Regions from separate parts of the Actinoplanes sp. NPDC023714 genome, predicted to be linked through region 1. Evidence: riboswitches for the same ligand, from Rfam matches in the RefSeq annotation. Region 1 holds a riboswitch; each other region holds the start of a gene.

What was found. Region 1 has a riboswitch for cyclic di-AMP ahead of AB0G10_RS37075 (hypothetical protein). Riboswitches for the same ligand answer to the same signal wherever they lie in the genome.
Region 2: it holds a riboswitch for cyclic di-AMP, as region 1 does, so the genes downstream of both, AB0G10_RS30110 (transglycosylase family protein) here and AB0G10_RS37075 (hypothetical protein) in region 1, are expected to answer to the same signal.
Region 3: it holds a riboswitch for cyclic di-AMP, as region 1 does, so the genes downstream of both, AB0G10_RS34895 (transglycosylase family protein) here and AB0G10_RS37075 (hypothetical protein) in region 1, are expected to answer to the same signal.

Annotation. Positions count from the first base shown of each region.
Region 1 is NZ_JBFAAR010000012.1:52,988-59,695, forward strand. Features, by position in the region: gene AB0G10_RS37045 (hypothetical protein) at 1-121, opposite strand, end outside; gene AB0G10_RS37050 (Atu4866 domain-containing protein) at 172-537, opposite strand; gene AB0G10_RS37055 (TetR/AcrR family transcriptional regulator) at 629-1,228, opposite strand; gene AB0G10_RS37060 (ABC transporter permease) at 1,417-2,313, shown strand; gene AB0G10_RS37065 (ABC transporter ATP-binding protein) at 2,306-3,079, shown strand; gene AB0G10_RS37070 (hypothetical protein) at 3,132-4,145, opposite strand; cyclic di-AMP (ydaO/yuaA leader) riboswitch at 4,151-4,287, opposite strand; cyclic di-AMP (ydaO/yuaA leader) riboswitch at 4,495-4,629, shown strand; gene AB0G10_RS37075 (hypothetical protein) at 4,634-5,653, shown strand; gene AB0G10_RS37080 (glycoside hydrolase family 65 protein) at 5,723-6,708, opposite strand, start outside.
Region 2 is NZ_JBFAAR010000008.1:34,871-41,578, reverse strand. Features, by position in the region: gene AB0G10_RS30130 (calcium-binding protein) at 150-1,259, opposite strand; tRNA gene AB0G10_RS30125 (tRNA-Arg) at 1,405-1,480, shown strand; gene AB0G10_RS30120 (LysR family transcriptional regulator) at 1,550-2,434, opposite strand; gene AB0G10_RS30115 (nuclear transport factor 2 family protein) at 2,505-2,861, shown strand; gene AB0G10_RS30110 (transglycosylase family protein) at 2,914-3,546, opposite strand; cyclic di-AMP (ydaO/yuaA leader) riboswitch at 3,547-3,718, opposite strand; gene AB0G10_RS30105 (saccharopine dehydrogenase NADP-binding domain-containing protein) at 3,924-5,162, shown strand; gene AB0G10_RS30100 (class I SAM-dependent methyltransferase) at 5,226-5,756, opposite strand; gene AB0G10_RS30095 (GNAT family N-acetyltransferase) at 6,060-6,668, shown strand.
Region 3 is NZ_JBFAAR010000010.1:260,126-266,833, forward strand. Features, by position in the region: gene AB0G10_RS34885 (nitronate monooxygenase) at 12-1,001, opposite strand; gene AB0G10_RS34890 (sulfite exporter TauE/SafE family protein) at 1,081-1,842, opposite strand; gene AB0G10_RS34895 (transglycosylase family protein) at 1,910-2,452, opposite strand; cyclic di-AMP (ydaO/yuaA leader) riboswitch at 2,451-2,630, opposite strand; gene AB0G10_RS34900 (MFS transporter) at 2,843-4,051, shown strand; gene AB0G10_RS34905 (hypothetical protein) at 4,051-4,932, shown strand; gene AB0G10_RS34910 (dienelactone hydrolase family protein) at 5,024-5,761, opposite strand; gene AB0G10_RS34915 (hypothetical protein) at 5,803-6,708, opposite strand, start outside.

The sequences.
Region 1 (6,708 bases):
CGCTCTCCACCGGCGCCGTCGCGGTGGCGCCCGGCGAGTCGCCGCCGAGGCCGAGCGCGGAGCACCCGCCGAGCAGCAGCGGCAGTGCGGTCAGAGCCATGGCCAGCTTGATCTTGCGCATCCGTCCCCCAGGTCGATGTCCCCTACTGATCGACGGCGGAGCCGGCGTTCTTAGGCGCAGATCGGTAGCAGGCGGTGACCGGCCATCTCGAGCTCACCGTCGTGGACGTGCACCGGGGTGTTGATGCCCGACTCGTCGTGCAGCACCACGTCGGCGCCGTCGATGTCGTAGGTGCCGCGGGCCGCCTGACGGCGCCCGGCGACCTCGCCGGCGTACGTGCCGTCGGTGTGCAGGCGCAGCTGGACCACGCCGTCGGCGCTGCGCCAGGCGCCGACCACCGCGGCGCCCGTCACCACCTTCGGGGCGGTGCCGGACGGGCGCGCGGTCAGGTCGGAGGCGCCGCCCATGGCGATGGCGAGGAGGGCGGCGGCGTCGAGCACGGTGAAGTCGACGCGGGGCTCGCAGGGGGAGGTCATCGGCACGGCTTTCGGACGTCGGTCGGGTCGACCCCTTCCTTCGGCCGCGGCGCGGCGCGGACCAGCCAATCCCCGGTTGCGATCCGGTTGGTTACGCGGCGGCCTTCAGTGCGCCGGTGACGGCCTTCGCGAGCTGTTCCAGGTAGTCGTCCCCGATCGGCTCCCGGGCGATCGCCAGGCGCCAGTAGAGCGGGCCGAGCATCATGTCGACGGCCAGGCCCGGGTCGGTGCCCTCGGGAAGTTCGCCGCGGGTGACCGCCTGACCCACCAGCTTCTCGGCGAGAGCCTGCTGGTGCGTGCGGAGCGCCCGCTGCAGGGTCTCGGCGATCTGCGGGTTGCGGGCCGCCTCCGCCATCAGGTCGGGGATGATCTGGGACGCGATCCGGTGCTGGAGCGCCCGGCTCACGATCATCATGAGCAGCTCGAGGTCGCCGGCGAAGCTCCCGGTGTCCGGGAGCGGCACCTTGCGCTCGGCGACGTCCGAGACGATCTCCATGACCATCTCGAGCTTGTTGCTCCATCGCCGGTAGATCGCGGTCTTGCCGACCCCCGCACGGCGGGCCACCGCCTCGATGGACAATCGGCCGTAGCCGACTTCCGCCAACTCGTTCATCACCGCGTTGCGGATAGCAACGGTGATGTCGCCTCGGAGCACCGCCGCTCCGGCTGGTGCGCGCTTAACTGTCGCCACAGAGTCACTATAGCGCTACGACGTAACGGTTGCGTTCCGCCGTTTGGTCAGCTACCGTCACAGCCACGTCGATACGAACCCGTTCCAACGGAGACGGTGAACGCCTGTCATGCTTGTCAGCTGTGTCCTCGCGCAAGCCACCGGAGCCCCCCGCCTCCGCCGGGCCGACTAGATCGGAGCACCATCCCATGCCAGAGACGGCGGTCGCCGAGACCGGCACCGAGCTCTCGCCCAAGGAGCTCGCTCGCCGGCACGGTCTGACGGCGTCCGGGCGGCTTCCCAGCCTGCCCGAATACACGCGTCAGCTCCTCTCGTACCGGCACTTCATCCAGTCGCACGCCAGCGCGAAGATGTCGTCCTCGCTCGGCAGCACCAAGCTCGGCACGGTGTGGCAGGTCCTCACGCCGATCATCAACGCCGCGGTCTACTACCTGATCTTCGGTGTGATCATCGGGACCAGCAAGGGCATCGACAACTTCCCGGCGTACCTCTGCATCGGCGTGTTCGTGTTCCAGTTCACGCAGTCGATCGTGCAGACCGGGATCAACGCGATCACCGGCAACCTGGGCCTGATCCGGGCGCTGCACTTCCCGCGGGCCAGCCTGCCGCTCTCGGCCGCCCTCGTCGAGATCCGCAACTTCATGGTGGCCCTGCTGGTGCTGATGGGCATCGTCCTGATCACCGGCGAGCCGATCACGGTCGAGTGGCTGCTGCTGCTCCCGCTGCTGGCGCTCCAGTCGCTCTTCAACACCGGCCTGGCCATGTTCATGGCGCGGTACGGCTCCAAGAACCGCGACATCAAGCAGCTGATCCCGTTCATCATGCGCTTCTGGATGTACGGCTCGGCCGTGCTCTACCCGGTGACCCTGTTCACCGAGAAGCTGGACGGCTGGCAGCTCGCCCTCGTCGAGGCGAACCCGATGCTCATCTTCATCGAGCTGTTCCGCCACGCGCTGCTGGAGAACGTCACGCTGGCCGGCACGCCGACCATGCTGTGGATCCAGGCACTGGCCTGGAGCGCGGTCGTCGGCATCGGCGGATACGTCTACTTCTGGCGCGGAGAGAAGGGCTACGGCCGTGGCTGACAACGAGCTCGTCCCGACCGTCATCGCGGACAACGCCCACATCATCTACAAGGTGCACAGCTCGGCCTCGCCGGGCAGCGGCAGCCCGCTCGCCAGCTTCAAGCGCCTGGTCACCAACACGAAGGCCGCCAACGTCAAGGAGGTGCACGCCGTCAAGGGCGTGAGCTTCACGGCGTACAAGGGCGAGGCCATCGGCCTGATCGGCAGCAACGGCTCGGGCAAGTCCACGCTGCTCCGCGCGGTCGCCGGCCTGCTGCCGGTCTCCAAGGGCGCGATCTACGCGGCCGGCCAGCCCTCGCTGCTCGGCGTGAACGCGGCCCTCATGAACGAACTGCCCGGCGAGCGCAACGTCGAGCTCGGCTGCCTCGCCATGGGCATGTCGCCGGCCGAGGTGAAGGCCAAGAAGGACGAGATCATCGAGTTCTCCGGCATCAACGAGCGCGGCGACTTCTCGTCGTACCCGATGCGGACGTACTCCTCCGGCATGGCGGCCCGGCTGAAGTTCTCGATCGCGGCGGCGAAGAAGCACGACGTGCTGCTGATCGACGAGGCGCTGGCGACCGGTGACGCCAAGTTCCGCCGGCGCAGCGAGCAGCGGGTGCGTGAGCTGCGGGCCGAGGCCGGAACGGTCTTCCTGGTCAGCCACAGCGAGCAGTCGATCCGGGACACCTGCGACAGGTGCATCTGGCTGGAGTCGGGGCTGATCCGCGCGGACGGCCCGACCGACGAGGTCATGCGCGAGTACGAGGCGTACATGCGGAAGTGAAAAAAGGGCGGGCCGCGAGGCCCGCCCTTTCCCGTCTCAGCGCACTTCTGCTCTAGCGCACCGACAGATGCACGTGGTTCGTGTGATCGCTGGATGGGTCGCCGCCCGCGCCGCTGTAGGACTTCCAGCCACTGCTCGGCAGCCAGATCCGGCGGTACCAGATCACGTAGAGCACGTCGAGCGCGTCCGCGTTGTTGATGAAGTAGTTCGCCAGGTTGGTGCCGTACGTCTTGCTCGCCCCGGTCGCGTCCCCGCCGAAGCCGTTCTTGTCGGCCGCGAAGTCACAGGCCCGGCCCTTCGGGTGCTCACCGCTGTTCTGCTCGCGGAAGCAGTGCACGTAACGCGTGAAGCCGTCGCTCTGGGCCTGCTTCAGGGCGTGCGACATGCGCGGGGTGATGCAGCCGCCGCTGGTCGGGTCGTTCACGGAGCAGCCGGAGCCGGAACCGCTCGGCGCCGGGTCGGCCTTGGCGCTGCCGCCGCCGTCGCTCGACGAGGAGGCGTCCGCGCCCTGGTTCGCCTTCTTCAGCGCCGTCTCGGCCTGGAGCTTCTTCTTCGCCATCACGTTGACCTGCTTCTGCTGGTCCTTCACGGTGGCGTCGATGGCGAGCTTCGCCTTGCGCTGCGCGTCGAGGGTCGTCTTGAGATCCTCGATCGCCTTGTTCTGGTCAGCCGCGACTGTCGACAGGATCATGGTCCGGTCGATGAAGCTGCCGGTGTCGCTCGCGTTGACCAGAGCGGACATCCCGCCGAGCCGGCCCGAGGTGTAGGCCTGGGCGGCGATCTCGTCGAGCGCCGCCTGCTGCGGGCCGACCTGCTCGTCCAGCTTCTTCAGGGTCGCGGTCAGCTCGGTCTGCTTCTGCTTGGACGTCTTCAGCTTCGCCTTCGCCTCGACGTAACCGCGGGAGGCGTCCTCGAGCTGCTCGACGAGAGACTTCGAGCCGCCCTCGCCGTCGTCACCGTTGTCGCCGGGGGCCGCGCTCGCCGGGGACGCCACGACCGCCAGCCCGCACACGGCGAGCAGCAGCCCCATGACAGCCGCCATCCGCCGCGCAGTCTTTCGCTGCACAGGTAAATTCCTTCCGTCGGCCGCCGACCGAGTTAGCTGACGGGTTCGGGACGAAGGAAATCCCTACCGCGGTTGCGGATTCACCCCGAGGAATATGTGGTTCCCCGGCTCGCCGCAGGGGGCGATTAGGCGGCGGTCCCCGGGTGGGAACCGCGTCCGACCATACCCACTCAATCGACAGATCGACAGTTCTCGTACGGTGCGCAATGGTGTGGCCACGCGAGGTGAGATGATTACGGAAAGTCGTTGTGCGGTAACAGTTTTGACCGTTCCGCGGTCCTGAAGCAACGCCATTCCTCAGGTAAACTCGGCGCCGGTCCTGCCAGGACGGCACCGCCCCCGAGGAGCCGGCAGGCCGCCGCCCAATCGTCGGAAGACGAGCCGGGGAACCAGGTCAGTGGGGTGAATCCGCCTTCGGGCGGTAGGGATCTCTTCCGTCCCGAACCCGTCAGCTAACTCGGTCGGCGGTGACAAGGAAGGAACTGTTGATGACCGCACGTCCCCGCCGGTGGCTGACCCTTGCCCTGGCGCCGCTCGTGGCCGCCACGGCCCTGCTCCTGGTGCCGGTGACCCCGGCGTCCGCGGAGCCGAGCGGCTCGTCCTCGACCGCCAAGGAGGACGATGACGACGCCTTGCTCTCCGATGTGATCGAGGCCTCGAACCGCCGTTACGTGACCGCCAAGGCGGCCGTGACGAAGTCCACCAAGGCGCAGGCCAAGCTCAACGTCGAGATCAAGGCGGCGGAGAAGCGGCGCGACGAGCTGATCCCCGAGGTCAACTCGATCGCCCGCGAGCAGTACGTCACCGGCAACCTGAGCGCCGTCGGCTTCCTGCTCGGCGCCAGCTCGTCGAACGACTTCCTGAAGAAGGCGATCTCCCTCGAAGAGATCAACAAGTTGCACGACGAGAAGCTCGGCGAGCTCAACGACGCTATCGCGACGGTCACCGAGAAGAAGGCCAAGCTCGACGCCGAGGTCAAGGCGCAGAAGCAGAACACCGCGCTGATGAAGAAGCAGAAGGACGCGGCGGAGAAAGCCCTGAAACTGGTCGGTGGCGACGCGCTCACCGAAGGTTTCGTGGTCGCCAAATCTCCGGTCGCCGCCGCTGCTCCGCGCAACTCCAGTGGCGGTTTCTCGGCGGAGGGCTGCACCGAGAACGACCCGACCACGAACGGCTGCGTCACCAAGCGCACTCTGCACATGTACAAAGAGGTGAAGAAGGCCGGCTTCGACATGTTCGTCGGCTGCCACCGCGACGGCGGGCCGTTCGAGCACCCCAAGGGCCGGGCCTGTGACTGGTCGCTGCAGAAGAGCGGATTCTCCTCGGCGCACAACGACAAGATGATGAAGTACGGCAACGACCTCATGGCGTTCCTGGTGCGGAACGCCGACAAGCTCGGCATCTACTACGTCATCTGGTACAAGAAGATCTGGTTCCCGGCCTCGGGCTGGAAGGCCTACCACGGCGTCAGCGACCACACCGACCACGTACACGTGTCGATGCTCTGAAAGCTCCTCGCGGCCAGAGACGAGAATGCCCCCGTCCGATCAGGACGGGGGCATTTCGCTGTGCCGCGGTCAGTGCGTGGCGCGGCGCACCGGCGCCCGGCCGTGCGGCTGGGCCGGCGCCGGGCCGACGTGGCCGGCCGGCGGGATCGCCATGGTCACCGGACGGACCTGGGTGACCTCGACCTCCTTGCCGTGGTGCAGCAGCGTGAGCCGGGCCGAGCCGCCACCGTTGCGCAGCGAGTACGTCACCTCGTCGCCGGTCACGCTGACCCGCAGCCGCAGGCCGCGCCAGAGCAGCGAGAACTCCATGTGGTTGATCCGGCTGGGCAGCCGCGGCGCGAAGCTCAGCTGGCCGTTGAAGTCACGCATGCCGCCCAGACCGGCGACCAGCGAGATCCAGGTGCCGGCCAGCGACGCCACGTGCACGCCGTCCCGGGCGTTCTGGTGCAGGTCGTGCAGGTCCATCAGGGCGGCCTCGCCCAGATAGTCGTGCGCCAGCTCCAGGTGCCCGGTCTCGGCGGCGAGCACCGCCTGGATGCACGCGGAGAGGGACGAGTCGCGGACGGTCCGCGCGTCGTAGTACGCGAAGTTGCGCTGCTTCTCCTCCGCGGTGAACGCGTCACCCCGGATGTACATCGCCATGACCAGGTCGGCCTGCTTGATCACCTGCTTGCGGTACAGGTCGAAGTACGGGAAGTTCAGCAGCAGCGGGTAGCCCTCGGCCGGGGTGTTCTCGAAGTCCCACTCCTGGAGCCGGGTGAAGCCCTCGCACTGCTGGTGGACGCCGAGCTCCTTGTCGTACGGGATGTGCACCGCGGCGGCGGCATCCCGCCACGACGCGGCCTCCTCGTCGTCCACCCCGAGCTTGCGGGCCAGATCCGGGTGACGCTTGCAGGCGTCGACCGCGGTCATCAGGTTCTGCTGCGCCATCAGGTTGGTGTAGATGTTGTCGTTGACCACGGCGGTGTACTCGTCCGGGCCGGTCACGCCGTCGATGTGGAAGCGGCCGTGCCGGTCGTGGTGGCCGAGCGAGCGCCACAGCCGGGCCGTCTCGA
Region 2 (6,708 bases), on a different contig from region 1:
GTTCGGCGCTCGCCAGCGCGTCCGCGATGGCATCCACGAGCCAGGAACCCGCAAGGCCGTGACCCTCATTCCCGAAGGTCACGGCCTTGATCGTTCCGGATCAGGCGGTGCTCGAACCCCTCAACCGCCCGTCATGCAGTCAACTTCTGTCAGCGCTCGCACCCGACCACGGTGTCGCGCTTGCCGGCGACGCACTCGTCGCCGCGCGGGCCGTTGGTACCGCCGTCGAGGCGGTCGGCCACGTCGGGCCGGTCGGCGCCCTCGAGCCAGTCGTCACCGGCGCCGCCGTAGACCTTGTCCCGGCCGTCGTCGCCGAACAGCCAGTCGTCGCCCGCGCCGCCGTAGACGACGTCGTCGCCGATGTAGGCCTGGATCGTGTTGCTCGCCGCGTTTCCGGTGAGCCGGTCGTTGCCCGACCCGGCGGCGATGTTCTCGACATCGGCGCCGACCGTGTCGCCCTCGCCCCTCAGGCCGTCGTCACCCCGGGATCCGTCCAGGTCGACGGTGATGGACTTGGTGTAGGCGCCGTAGTTGACGTAGTCCGTCCCGGAACCGCCGAGCATGACGTCGGCGGCGGTGCCCTCGGTGTATTCGTCTCCCGTCAGGGAGTCGTTGCCGGAGCCACCGTCGAGGTAGTCCCGCCCCTGGTACCCGTCCAGGTTGTCGGATCCGGCCTCGCCGTAGATCTTGTCGTTGCCTTCCTCACCGAACAGGTAGTCGGTGCCGTCGCCGCCGCGCAGCGTGTCGTTCCCGGCCCAGCCGTGGATGGTGTCGTTGCCGGTCCCGCCGTAGATCGTGTCGTTGCCGAAGCGGCCGTCGATGTAGTCGTTCCCGGTGCCGCCGGACAGCCGGTCGCCGAGCGATCCTCCGGTCAGGCGGTCGTTGCCGGTGCCGGCGTCGGCGGTCATCCGCACACCGGTCTTGTTGGTGATCGAGTCGTTGCGGTCGTAGGTGTAGACCCGCACCCGCGTCGGCGACTTCGACAGGCTGCAGCGGACCTTCGTCTTGTCACCCTTGACCTTCTTGCAGCCCTTGCCGGCCTTGACCGCGACCCGATCGTCGATCGTGACGGTCCGGCCGGACCGCGTGACGACCACCTTGTTCTTCGCGCCGGTCGCCGCCTTGTATTCCACGGTGGTCTTGCCGACGACCGCCACGACCCCGGCGGAGGCCGCTTGGGCGGGCGCCGCGATCAGACCGGCGGACACCGTCGCGAGCAGGGTGACGCCGGCACGGGCCAGCCAGGCAGAAAGTGTCATGTGAATCCTCCCCCGGACCCGGCGGGTTGATCACCGCGCAGGGAGCATGATCATAGAACGGTACCGTTTCGACGTCGAGATGCCCTGACGACGCCAGCGGTGCTCGCTCATGGCGGCGGGAAGGTCGGGTAACATGACGCTTCGCGCCCTCGTAGCTCAGGGGATAGAGCATCGGTTTCCTAAACCGTGTGTCGTAGGTTCGATTCCTACCGGGGGCACCACTTTCCTCTGCCGCCCTCCCGGCCCATCCGGGAGGGGACTGTTCTTCGGCGTACCTCTCTATGGTTTTGTCAAAAGACGGCCCGGCAATGGCGCAGAAACGCTGCCAGGGCCGGGCTGCTGCGGTCCTGCCAGACCAATGCCAGCAGCGCGGGTATCTCGATGCCGTCGATCGGAATCGCGGTCAGGTCGGGATAGGCGGCGGCCATCGACTCGCTGAGGACCGCCACGCCGAGCCCGCGGCGAGCCAGGCCGGCGACGGTGTCCGGCGAGGTGGCCGCGAGAGCGACGGAAAGATCAACACCCAGCGCGGCGCGGGCTTGATCGAGCACGTCACGGATGCCGGTTCCCACCGGCAGCGAAATGATCGGGTACGAGGGCAGCGCGGTCACCGGGAGGCGTGCCCGGCCCGCTATCTCCTGGCCGAGGAGCGCGCTGTCCGGCGGGACGAGCGCGACGAGCCGTTCGCTGACTATCACGTGGCTCGCGAGGTGCTCGGGAGGCTCACCTGCCAGCCCGGCCAGCGCCAAATCTAGGTCGCCGGAACGAACGCCGGCCACGAGTTCGCCGGAATTCGCCTCCACCAGTTCGACGTCGATGTCGGGATGTTCGCGATGGAAGGCTGCGAAAGCATCGAAAAAGGGCGCCACCTCGCATCCGATCACCATGCCGATCCGGAGGCGCCCTCTGACCAGCCCGTACACGTCATCGATCGCATCGCGCAGATCGGCTGCGGCGTCGAGTGCCGCGCGGGCGTGCCGCAGTGCCGCCTCACCCGCGTCGGTGAGGCGCGCGACGCGGCCCGAACGGTCGAAGAGCTGGGCGCCGAGCTCGTGCTCCAACGCCTTTATCTGTGCGCTCACGCCCGACTGGGTGATGTGCACCCGCTCCGCGGCGCGGGTGAAGTTGGCCGTCTCGGCGACCGCCACGAAGTACTCGAGCTGACGCAAGTCCATGAGTCATTCTACTGATTGCCAGAAGAACTATGCGTTGGACTTGTGGCGTGCCCTGCGGAACGCTGAAGCCATGACCGAGCAAGCGCACCGACCCGAAGACCTGACCAGGCTGTTCGTCGAGCGTGCAAACGCGAAGGACGCCGACGGCCTGGCTCTCTTATATGAGGAGGATGCAGTGATGGCATACCCGCCGGGCGGCCAGACGCGTGGCCGCGAGGCGATCCGCAAACTATGGGCCGAGTTGCTGCCCCACATGCCCGAGTTCGAGCCCGAGCCGCCGCTTCCGACGCTGATCAGTGGCGACCTGGCTCTCACGTCCACGCCGCCGAGCGACGGTTCGGGCGCGCGGGCTCAGGTCGCACGACGACAGCCCGACGGTACCTGGTTGCGCGTGCTCGACCAGCCGGAGTTCCGGCGACCCGAGTGACCGACCGTCCGGGCGCCCCGAGCGGGACGCCCGGAGTCTCCTTCGCCCGCTCCTAAAGCCTGATCCGCTGACCGACGTAGACGCGGTGAGGGTTACGGAGGACGTCGTCGTTGGCGCGGTAAAGAGCACGCCACCCACCGGCGATGTCGTGCCGGTCGGCGATGCGCGCGAGAGTGTCGCCCCTGCGGATGACATAGGTGCGCGTGGCCGACCGCGAGTTGACCGAAGCGCTCTCCAGAGCTGCGCTACGGCCGGCTGCGGTGCGAACCGTGCGAGCAGCGGTGGAGCGCGCCGCACGGGCCGGAGACTTACGAACCGCTTTGCGGCTCACCTTGACGTTCGCTCGCTTGCCGCAGTGCGGCCAAGCGCCGATTCCCTGTCCACGCAACACACGCTCGGCCACACGGATCTGCTCGACCTTCGTGGCCTGATTCGCGGTCCGGGCGTAACGCGTACCGCCGTAGGCACGCCACGTGCTGCGGCTGAACTGGAGGCCGCCGTAATACCCGTTTCCCGTGTTGATGCGCCAGTTGCCCCCGGACTCGCAGTGGGCGACGGCGTCCCAGTTCACGTCGGCCGGCACGGCCTGCGCAGGCGCGGCGGCGCCCAGCAGGCCCACCGAACCGACGAGACCAGCGACGGCTAGACCGAACGCCAGGTTGACCTGCTTTCGGATTTGCACCATTTCAGTTGTCCTCCACGCCTGCGAGGTCAGCTGTCGGGTTCGGGCAGAGTGGCCCGGCCGCATTGGGCGGCTTCACCCCAAGACGCGTCAGCGCCGAGGAACTCTTGGGTCCCCCGCTCCATGCCTTGAGTTGTGATCCGTGGTCGGCGGCAGGATTCGGCGTTCCGGCCACGGTGCCCGCTCCTGGCGGGCTGCCGACTGAATGTCAACGAACCGATGGCGCGCTACGCCTGGAACCGGTCCGGTGCTGCTGTTAACCCAAATTAGCCCTTTGATCCGAGCTTGTATGGATAACTCGTCAGATTTTCGCCAACCCGCCTACCAGGAGGTTCGCTATGTGCTGCGCACTCTCCACCGAGGGTGCACAATCGGCAGCCATGACCGATCAAGCGCGCGAGTTCGACGTGATCGTCTATGGCGCCACGGGTTTTGTCGGTGTCCTCGTCGCACGGCACCTCGCCGGATTCGCGCCGGCGGGCACACGGATCGCCCTGGCCGGACGGTCGCCGGAGAAACTGGAAGCAGTCCGTCAGCGGCTGAAGGTCGACTGGCCACTCGTGGTCGCCGACGCCACCGACGCTGCTGCGCTCGACACGATGGCCGCTTCGACGCGGGTGGTCATCACGACAGCCGGGCCATATGCGAAGTACGGCCGGGTTCTCGCCCATTCCTGCGCCAAAGCCGGGACGGACTATGTCGACCTGACCGGCGAGGTGCTGTTCGCCCGGGACAGCATCGACGAGAACCACGAGCTCGCCCGCAGTACGGGTGCGCGGATCGTGCACTCCTGCGGATTCGACTCGATTCCCTCCGACATCGGCGTCCACGTGCTGCATTCGCAGGTACAGGCCGACGAGGCGGGCGAGCTGACCGACACGACGTTGGTGGTGACCAGCCTGCGTGGCGGGGTGAGCGGCGGCACGATCGACTCGATGCGGTACCAGGTTGACGTGATGAGCAAGGACCGCGGACTTCGGCGGATCGGGGCCAGCCCCTACTCGCTGAGCCCGGATCGGCAGGCCGAACCCGATCTCGGCCGGCAGGAGGACATGGTCACCATGCCCGCCTCCGAAGTGGATCCCTCGCTGCGCGGACACCTGGCGCCGTTCGTGATGGCGTCATACAACACGCGCGTGGTGCGGCGCAGCAATGCGTTGCGCGGCTGGGCGTACGGCCGGCGGTTCCGGTACCGCGAGGCGATGAGCGTCGGCACCTCGCCGCTCTCCCCCGTGCTGGCGATCGGCACGAAGGTCGCGCTCGGCGGGCTGTTTGTCGGCCTGGCGGTGCCGCCGGTCCGCTACGTCCTGGACCGGGTCCTCCCGAAACCCGGCACCGGGCCGAGCGAGCAGAGACAGAAGTCCGGGCACTTCACGATGGACGTCTTCACCACGACGACGACCGGTACGCGATACACGGCACGATTCCGGGCGAAGGGCGACCCGGGCTACGCGGCGACAGCGGTGATGCTCGGCGAGGCCGCGCTCGCCCTGGCGCTGGACAGAGAGAAGCTGCCGAAGTCTGAGGGCGGGGTGCTGACCCCGGCCACAGGCATCGGCGACGCGCTGGTGGACCGGCTCCGGACCGCCGGCATGGAGATCACGGCACGAAAGCTCTGAGCACGGAGCCGGATTGCCGCAAAGCAGGAGTTGCGGTCGCTGAGACAGCGACGGATCAAAAGTTCACAGCGGATTGCGGGCTATCACGTCGAACACGTGCCAGTGCTTGGGGCCGCTGAAGGCGGGACCGGGGGCGTCTTCCTCGTGCCAGTGTTCGACCTCGAGTCCGGTCAGCAGGGCTCGCAGATCGCCCTCTGACAGGAAGGTCATGGTGGGATCGCCGGACCACGAGTCGCGTTCGCCGAAGAGGTTCACGGCCAGGCGGGCGCCGGGTCGCAGGGCGGCGCGCACGAGGGTCCACAGGCGATCGAAGGAGGTACGCGTTTGGTAGGGCAAGGAGTATCCGGCGTAGATCAGGTCGGCGGCCGGCAGTTCTGACAGGTCCTCGAAGGCGCACACGCGCACGGTGAGCGCGGGGTGCCTGCCTCCGAGGGTGCGGAGGAGACGAAGTTCGGTTCCGGGCTCGCTGTCGTGGGCGAATACCCGCCAGCCGTCCGTGAGCAGGGCAGCGGTCTCCCGGCCGGCGCCACAGCCGAGATCGACAGCGACTCGCTTCCGTGGGCTGGCGCTCGGAACCGAGTCGGTCAGGGCCATGGCTTGGCGGCACAGTTCGCGTACTGGGCGAGTGGATTGGTTCGCGTTGTAGACGGCCCAGTGTCCGGGTGCGTGCCTCATGAGCTGATCATGCCGAAGCAGTACGACGCCGGAGGGCGCACCCATGGCCGGGCACGCCGGAACGATGTGAGCGCGGTGCCAGGGTGCTGGCGGCGTACGGATGAAGATCTGACAAAGGAGGGCATATCGTTATTGAGCGCTGGTCAAGAGCGGTATCGACATGCCGACTGGATATCGATCGCGACTAGCACCGACCGGGCCTTTGTGGGCAGGATTCGGAAGGTGACCGCCGACCCGTTGCCCTATCCGCTGAGGCTGACGGGAACCGGCATCGTCCTGCGCGAGTGGCGTCCGGACGACCTGGACGATCTCGTCGGCCTGCTGGATGAACCGGAGATCGCGCGGTGGACGCCGATGCCGTCACCATTCGACGCCGATGCGGGTCGCGCCTACCTGAAGCGGGCCCAGCAGGGACGCGCCAACGGCAGCCGGATTCAGCTCGCGATCACGACGGATGGTGGACGACCGGTCGGAGAGGTGCTGCTCTTCGCCGTGAACCCGGAGTTGCGGGAGGCGGAGCTCGGGTACCTGATCGGCCGGCCCTTTCGGCGGCGCGGGCTCGCGTCCGGAGCGCTGTCGATGCTGTCCGGCTATGCGTGCCACACGCTGCGGCTTCGCCGGCTGCTGTTGCGGATCGACCCGGCGAACGTGGCGAGCACGGCGGTGGCGCGGCGATGCGGGTACTGGTTGACCGGTGAACCGCCGATCCACCAGGAAGGACCCTATGGGCCCACCACGCTGGACACGTGGGAATACGTCGACGGGCGCTCCGGGACGCGGCAGGAACGGCTGAGAAATGTCGCAGCCCGGCGGTACGGTCGTCGCACCTGAGAAAAGGCAGGCAGCGCTCCGACGGTCGGTGAATGGAGAG
Region 3 (6,708 bases), on a different contig from region 1:
GGCCCGGGGCTTCACGCGCTCAGGCGTGCGATCAGGTCGGCCACCGGCCCGGGCCTCGCGTGCCGGAACCCGGTGCCGGCCCACAGGTTCAGCGCGCCCGGATCGCCCTTCGCGGCGGCCGCGGCCCGGATCGGCGCGGTCAGGTGATGCACGGCCGGATAGCCGATCGGCGCCGCCGCGTCGTGCTCGTCGATGAACCGGTTGCGCAGCCCGCGCGCCGGCTGCCCGGTGAACGCCCTGGTCACCACGGTCTCGGTGAACTCGCCGGAGAGCATCGCGGCCCGCTGCGCCGGCCGGGTCCCGGCCTCGTCGGCGAGCAGGAACGCGGTCCCGCACTGCACCGCCGCGGCGCCCGCCTCGAGCAGCCCGTGCACGTCGCCGGCGGTGCCGACCCCGCCCGCCGCGATCACCGGGAGCCCCTCGGTCACCGCCCGGACCGCGGCGAGGGCCTCCAGGGCGGTGCTCGTCCCGGCATATCCGGCGGGGTCGGTCGTGGACGCGTGCCCGCCCGCCGCACCGGCCTGCGCGATCAGCCCGTCCGGCTCGACGGCGAGGGCCGCCCGCGCCTCGGCCGCGCTGGTCACCGTGATCAGCACGGTCGAGCCGGCGTCGTGCAGCCTCTCCACAATCCCCGGATCGGGTACGCCGAACGTGAAGCTCACGACCGGAACCCGGAATCGGGCGGCGAGCTCCACCTTGGCCGCGAAGTGGTCGTCGTCCTCCGTCCGCAGCGGGGGCAGGTCCACCCCGTACCGATCGGCTTCTCCCCGCAGTGAAAGCCGGTATGCCGCCAGCGGCGCCGGATCCGCGGGCGCCGGCATCGGCACGAAGATGTTGAGCCCGTGCGGGATCGCGTCGACCTGCCGGAGCTCCGCCGCGACGGCGTCGGGCGTCTTGTAGCCGGCCGCCAGGAACCCCAGCGCCCCGGCCCGGGCGGCGCCGGCGACCAGCGCGACGGTGGACGGCCCGCCGGCCATCGGGGCGACGATCACTTCACGCATGCCGCGACCCTACGATGCCCGCGCACCGCCTCTAGAGCATCCTAGGAATCTAGGATGCGGCGTCCTAGGATCCTAGCTTTCACGACGACGCGGGCGACGCCCCCGCCTCGTGCCAGAGGAACGTGGCGAGCGCCAGCGCCGCCAGCCCGATCGCCACCCGCAGCGGCCGCTCCGGCGTGCGCCGCACCAGGGCGGGCCCGATCCAGCTGCCGAGCAGGCATCCGGCCGCGAGCAGCGCGGCGGCCGTCCAGTGCACCGGCGCGATGAGGGCGTAGAGCAGCGCGGCCGCCACGTTGGAGAAGCCGAGGACGACGGTCTTGACCGCGTTCGTGACGGCGAGCGGCTCGGCGGCCGCCACCGACAGCGCGGCCAGCATCATGACGCCGGCGCCCGCGCCGAAGTAGCCGCCGTAGACCGCGATCAGCAGCACCGCGACGGCGAGGGGCGGGCGCCGGCCGGGACGCACGTACCAGGCCCGCAGCGGCTCGCGGAACAGCAGCATGAGCCCGCCGAGCGCGATCAGCCCGGGTACGACCCGCTCGAACGCCGACGACGGGGTGCTCATCAGCAGCACCGCCCCGGCCGTGCCGCCGGCCACGCCGGTGACGCCGTGCCGGGCGATCCGGCGGGCCTGGCCGCGCAGTTCCGGGCGGGAACCGGCGGCGGCGCCGAACGCCGTGGAGAGCAGCGCGACCGTGTTGGTGACGTTCGCGGCCACCGGCGGGATGCCGACGGCCAGCAGGGCCGGATAGCTGACGACCGACGCGAGCCCGCCCATCGACCCGGCGAGACCCCCGCCGACCCCGCCCAGGAACAGCAGGACGGCGTGGGCGAGGGTCATGATCCGTCAGGGTACCCAGCCGCGCTGGACCTGCGCCCGCACCCGATGCCGGCGCAGGTCCGGGCGGTCACTTCAGGCGCAGGCGCTGACCCACGTAGATCACGCTCGGGCTGTCGAGCCGATCCTTGTTCAACCGGTACAGCGTCTTCCAGCCACCCTTGATCTTGTACTTCTTGGCGATCTTCGCGAGGGTGTCGCCGGACTTCACGACATACGTACCCTTGACGGCCTTGACCTTCTTGCCGGTGCCGGCCTTCTTGTAGACGCCCGGCTTCTTGCCGCAGACCGGCCACGGCTTGAGCCCGCGTTTCTTGTAGAGCTTCGTCGCGACCTTGATCTGCTCGGCCTTCGTGGCCCGGTCGGCGGTCGGGGCGTACTTGCCGCCCCCGTTCGCCTTCCACGTGCTGCGGCTGAACTGCAAGCCACCGTAGTACCCGTTCCCGGTGTTGATGTGCCACCGGCCGCCCGACTCGCATTTCGCCAGGACGTCCCAGTTCACCTGCCGGGCCGCCTGGGCCGGGCTCGCCGGCGCGAGAAGCACACCGGCTCCGGTGATGCCCGCGGTCACCAGACCGAGGGCGAGGCGCGTTCGTCTACCGATCCGAGACATGGATGATCCTCCACGCCTGCGAGGTGAGCTGTCGGGTTCGGACAGAGGCGCCCGGCCGTCGTCTTCGCGGCTTCACCCCGAGGCGCCGTCACTTTCCGGCGCCGTACTGATTGGGTCCCCCGCTCCTGCCCTGCGAATAGATTCCCCGGGCGGCGGCAGGATTCGGCGGACCGCCCGCGGTGCCCGCCATCGCGGGACGGCCACGACGGTAACCACGCCCATCGACGGAATTCCAAGCCTGAGGGCCGGGATAGTGACGTTCTTCTCAGTATTCGCCCTATTTGATCTTGTTTGTGACCTGGAATGGCAGGCATTTCCGAATGAGGAGGTCCGTCGCTTTGCGCGGCTGCCACCCCGTACAGTTAATTGTCTTTTTAATAGAGTGGGCTCATGCTCTGGACCGCCACCTTCACCCGGTACTTCATCGCCCGCTCGGTCTCGGCCTTCGGCGACGCGATGCTGACCGTGGCCGCCGCACTCGCGGTCGGCGGGATCTACGGCGCGACCGGCGTCGGCGTGGTCCTGGCGGCGTGGATGGTGCCGTTCCTCGGGTTCATCCTCTTCGGCGGCGTGTTCGCGGACCGGATCGGCGCCCGCCCGCTCATGCTCGCGGCCGACCTGATCAGGCTGGTCGCCCAGGCGGTCACGGCCGTCGCGTTCTTCACCGGCACCCCGCCGCTCTGGCTGCTGATCACCTGCTCGGCGGTGAGCGGCACGGCCGCCGCGATGTTCCAGCCCGGCGTCAACGGCATCGTCCCGCAGGTCACCGACGATCCCAACCGCGCCAACGCCACGATCCGGATGGCGAACGCCGTCGCCGAGCTGCTCGGTCCCGCCGCGGCCGGCATCCTGTTCGGCTTCTTCGGCGCCGGGCTCGTCTACGCGGTCGACGCCGCCACGTTCGCGATCAGCGCGCTCTGCCTGGCCGGCCTGCGCGTCGGCAGGGTCAGCCGCCCCGCGAGCTCGACGATCAAGGACCTCACCGAGGGCTGGCGCGAGTTCCGGGCCCGCACCTGGATCTGGAGCGTGATCCTGGTCTGGATCGCCTACGGGATCTTCCTCTTCGGACCACTGATCCCGCTCGGTGCGGTGCTGGTGAGTCAAAATCAAGGGCCTTCATCGTACGGGTGGATGCAGTCGGCGATCGGAGCGGGCACGATCGTGGGTGGCCTGCTCGCGCTACGGTTCCCACCCCGTCGCCCGCTCGCGACCGGCGCCGTGGCGATGTTCGCCTTCGTGCTGCTGCCGCTGGCCATCGCCCTGCACGCCGAGCTGCCGCTCCTGCTGGCCGCGGCCGGGGCGAACGGCCTGGTCTGGGCGTTCTGGTCGATCCAGTGGCAGACCAGCGTGCAGACCCAGACCCCGCCCGAGCTGCTCAACCGGATGACCTCCTACGAGGTGCTCGGCTCCACCGGCAGCCTCCCGATCGGCCAGGCCCTGGCCGGCCCGGTGGCGGGCGCGGTCGGCGCCGAACGCGTCCTCGGCGTCTCGGTCGTGGTCGGCGTGCTGGGCAGCGCGACCCTGCTGCTCATCCCGGCGGTCCGCCGCCTGGGACGGGCAGTCCCCGCCGAGGACGGAACCCGGCTACAGTCCCGATGATGCGGGTCTTGTCTCGGGCGGTGGCCGTCGTCGATCTGCTGCCCGCCGCGCTGCTCGCCGCTCTTCCCGCCGCTCTTCTCGCCGCTCTTCTCGCCGCTTGCGATGCAGCCCCGGAGAGTCCGGATCCGCCGCTCGCGATCAGCGCCACGGCCGAGCAGTGGCGCGTCCACGAGGTGAACCGCCAGCTCGCGATCGCCCTGCACAACGAGGGGCCCACGCCGATCCGGGTGGCCCGGGTCGAGCCGGTCCTGCCGTCCTTCGAGGGCGAGACCGCGGCCGACACCGACGCGCTGCTCCCGGTCGGCGGCCTGCGCGTCGACGTGCCGGTCACGTTCGGCACCGGCGGCTGCACGCCGGCCCGCTCCGCGCCGTCCCGGGTGATCGTCACGGCCCGGCCGGAGAACGCGACATCCTGGCAGAAGGTCACCGTCGACCTGCCCGACCCGAACCCGCTGCTCGACCAGCTCCTCGCCATCGACTGCGCCGCCGACCGGGTCGAGCAGAGCGTCACCCTCGCCTTCGGCCCGTGGCAGGACCTCGGCCCGGACGGCGTCCGCGGCAGCCTCGAGATCACCCGCACCGCCGCCGCGACCGGGGCCGTGCGGGTCACCGAGCTCGACGGCAACGTCCTCTACCGGCTCGCCTTCCCCGGCCGGCGGGAGGCCGCGGTCACCGCCGCCCGGCCCCGGGCGAGCATCCCGATCGTCGTGACGCCGCTGCGCTGCGACCTGCACGCGTTCGCCGAGGTGAAGAAGCCGTTCGAGTTCCCGGTCCGGGTCGCCCTCGACGATGCCGAACCGCTGGCCGGCACCGTCCCGGTCGACGAGGACGACCGGACGGCCCTCGACACCATGCTCCGGCGCATCTGCAAGGTCCCCTGAATCCTCCCGGCCTTTTCAGCGCGATCGGCCTTTTTCAGCACGATCGGCCTTTTTCAGCGCGATCAACCTTTTTCAGCGCGATCAACCTTTTTCAGCGCGATCGGCCCCGGAAGAACGACACCGCCTCGGCCAGCGCCAGGTCGGTCAGCTCCGGGTCGTGCCGCGGCCCGACGTCCCGCATGAACGCGTGCTCCCCACCCCGGTAGACGTGCAGCTCCACATCGTCCAGCCCGGCCGCGTAGAGCGCCGAGACGATCTCCAGCCGCGCGCCGGCCGGCACGTGCGGATCGTTCGAGCCGAACACGACCAGCAGCCGGCCCCGGATCTCGGCGGCCCGGACCAGGGAGCCGGGGTCGTCGGCGCCGAGCGCGCCGTTCTGCAGCCCGGTCGGATAGAAGCAGACGGTCGCCTCCACCCGCTGATCGAAAGCGGCCCGGAACGCCAGGTGCCCGCCGAGGCAGAACCCGGTCACGAACAGCGCGCCGATCCCGTCGTACGCGGCCATCCAGTCGAGCACGGCCTGCCGGTCGGCGTCGAAGGAGGCGGTCGTGGTGGCCGCCGCCGCGTCGAGGCCGGCCTTCTTGCCGGCGTCGTCGAACTCGAGGGCGACCCCGGCCACCGCGCCGTGCGGGTAGATCTCCGGCACCACGACGACGTACCCGGCGGCCGCTATCCGCCGCGCGGTCCGCAGCGTCGACTCGGTCAGCTGGAAGATGTCGGTGTAGAGCAGCACCCCCGGCCACGACCCGGCACCGACCGGCGCGATCACCGCCGTCCGGATGTCCCCGGCCGCCGACGGCACCGCGACGATTTCCTCACGCAACTTCACAGCACGAACCCCACTGTCGCAGACGGATCATCAAAGGAGAGTCAGAGAGCCTCGGCCAGCCCGCTCACGGTCATCACCACGCCGAGCACCACGACGATCGCGGCCGACACTACCGGCAGGCGGCGCAGCAGCGGCCCGGGGCGTACGTCGGTGAACCGATCCCGCGCGGTGACCAGGATCAGCCCCAGCCCGACGAGCACGGCGCCGAGCCCCGCGCTGAACGCCACGATCATGGTGAGCCCGAGCGCCGTCCGGTTCAGGCCCACCGCGAGGATCAGCACGCCGAGCGCCTCCGGGCACGGGATCAGACCGCCCGCCGCGCCCATGGCGGCCAGCTCCCGGCGGCTCCCGGTGGAGATCGGGGCGGCTTTCGCACGCTCTTTCACGAGGTACGGCCCCCGCGCGGTCCCCGCCCAGCGCCCACCCTCGCGATCGAAGTCCTCGGCGTTCCCGGCTTCTCGCGCTTCCCGGGCTTCTCGCGTTTCCCAGGCTTCCCCGGCTTCCTCGAAGTCCCCGTCGTGATCGCCCGCGTGCCGGTGCCCCGCGAGCGCCCGCCCTTGTCCGCTGGCAGCGTGAATCTGTCCGCTGGCAGCGTGCCCCCTCCCACCCCCCACATGAGAATGGAAGCCGGAACCCCGCAGGTGCTCCCCGAAGGCGTGGGTGTGGACGCCATCCGCACCCCGCAGGCGACGCCGCAGGATCCGCAGGCCGAGGGCGAGCACGACCGCCCCGGTCACCACCTGCAACCCAGGCACGAGGAGGCTCGGCATGACATAGTGCCCCACGGCGAGGACGGCCGCTCCCAGCAGCAGCACCGATCCGGTGTGCGTCACCGTGACGATCCCGCCCAGCGCGACGGCCTGGCGGGGTGTGCCACGGGACCCGACGAGATAGGCCGCCAGCATCGCCTTGCCGTGCCCGGGCGTCAGCGCGTGCAGGGCGCCGAG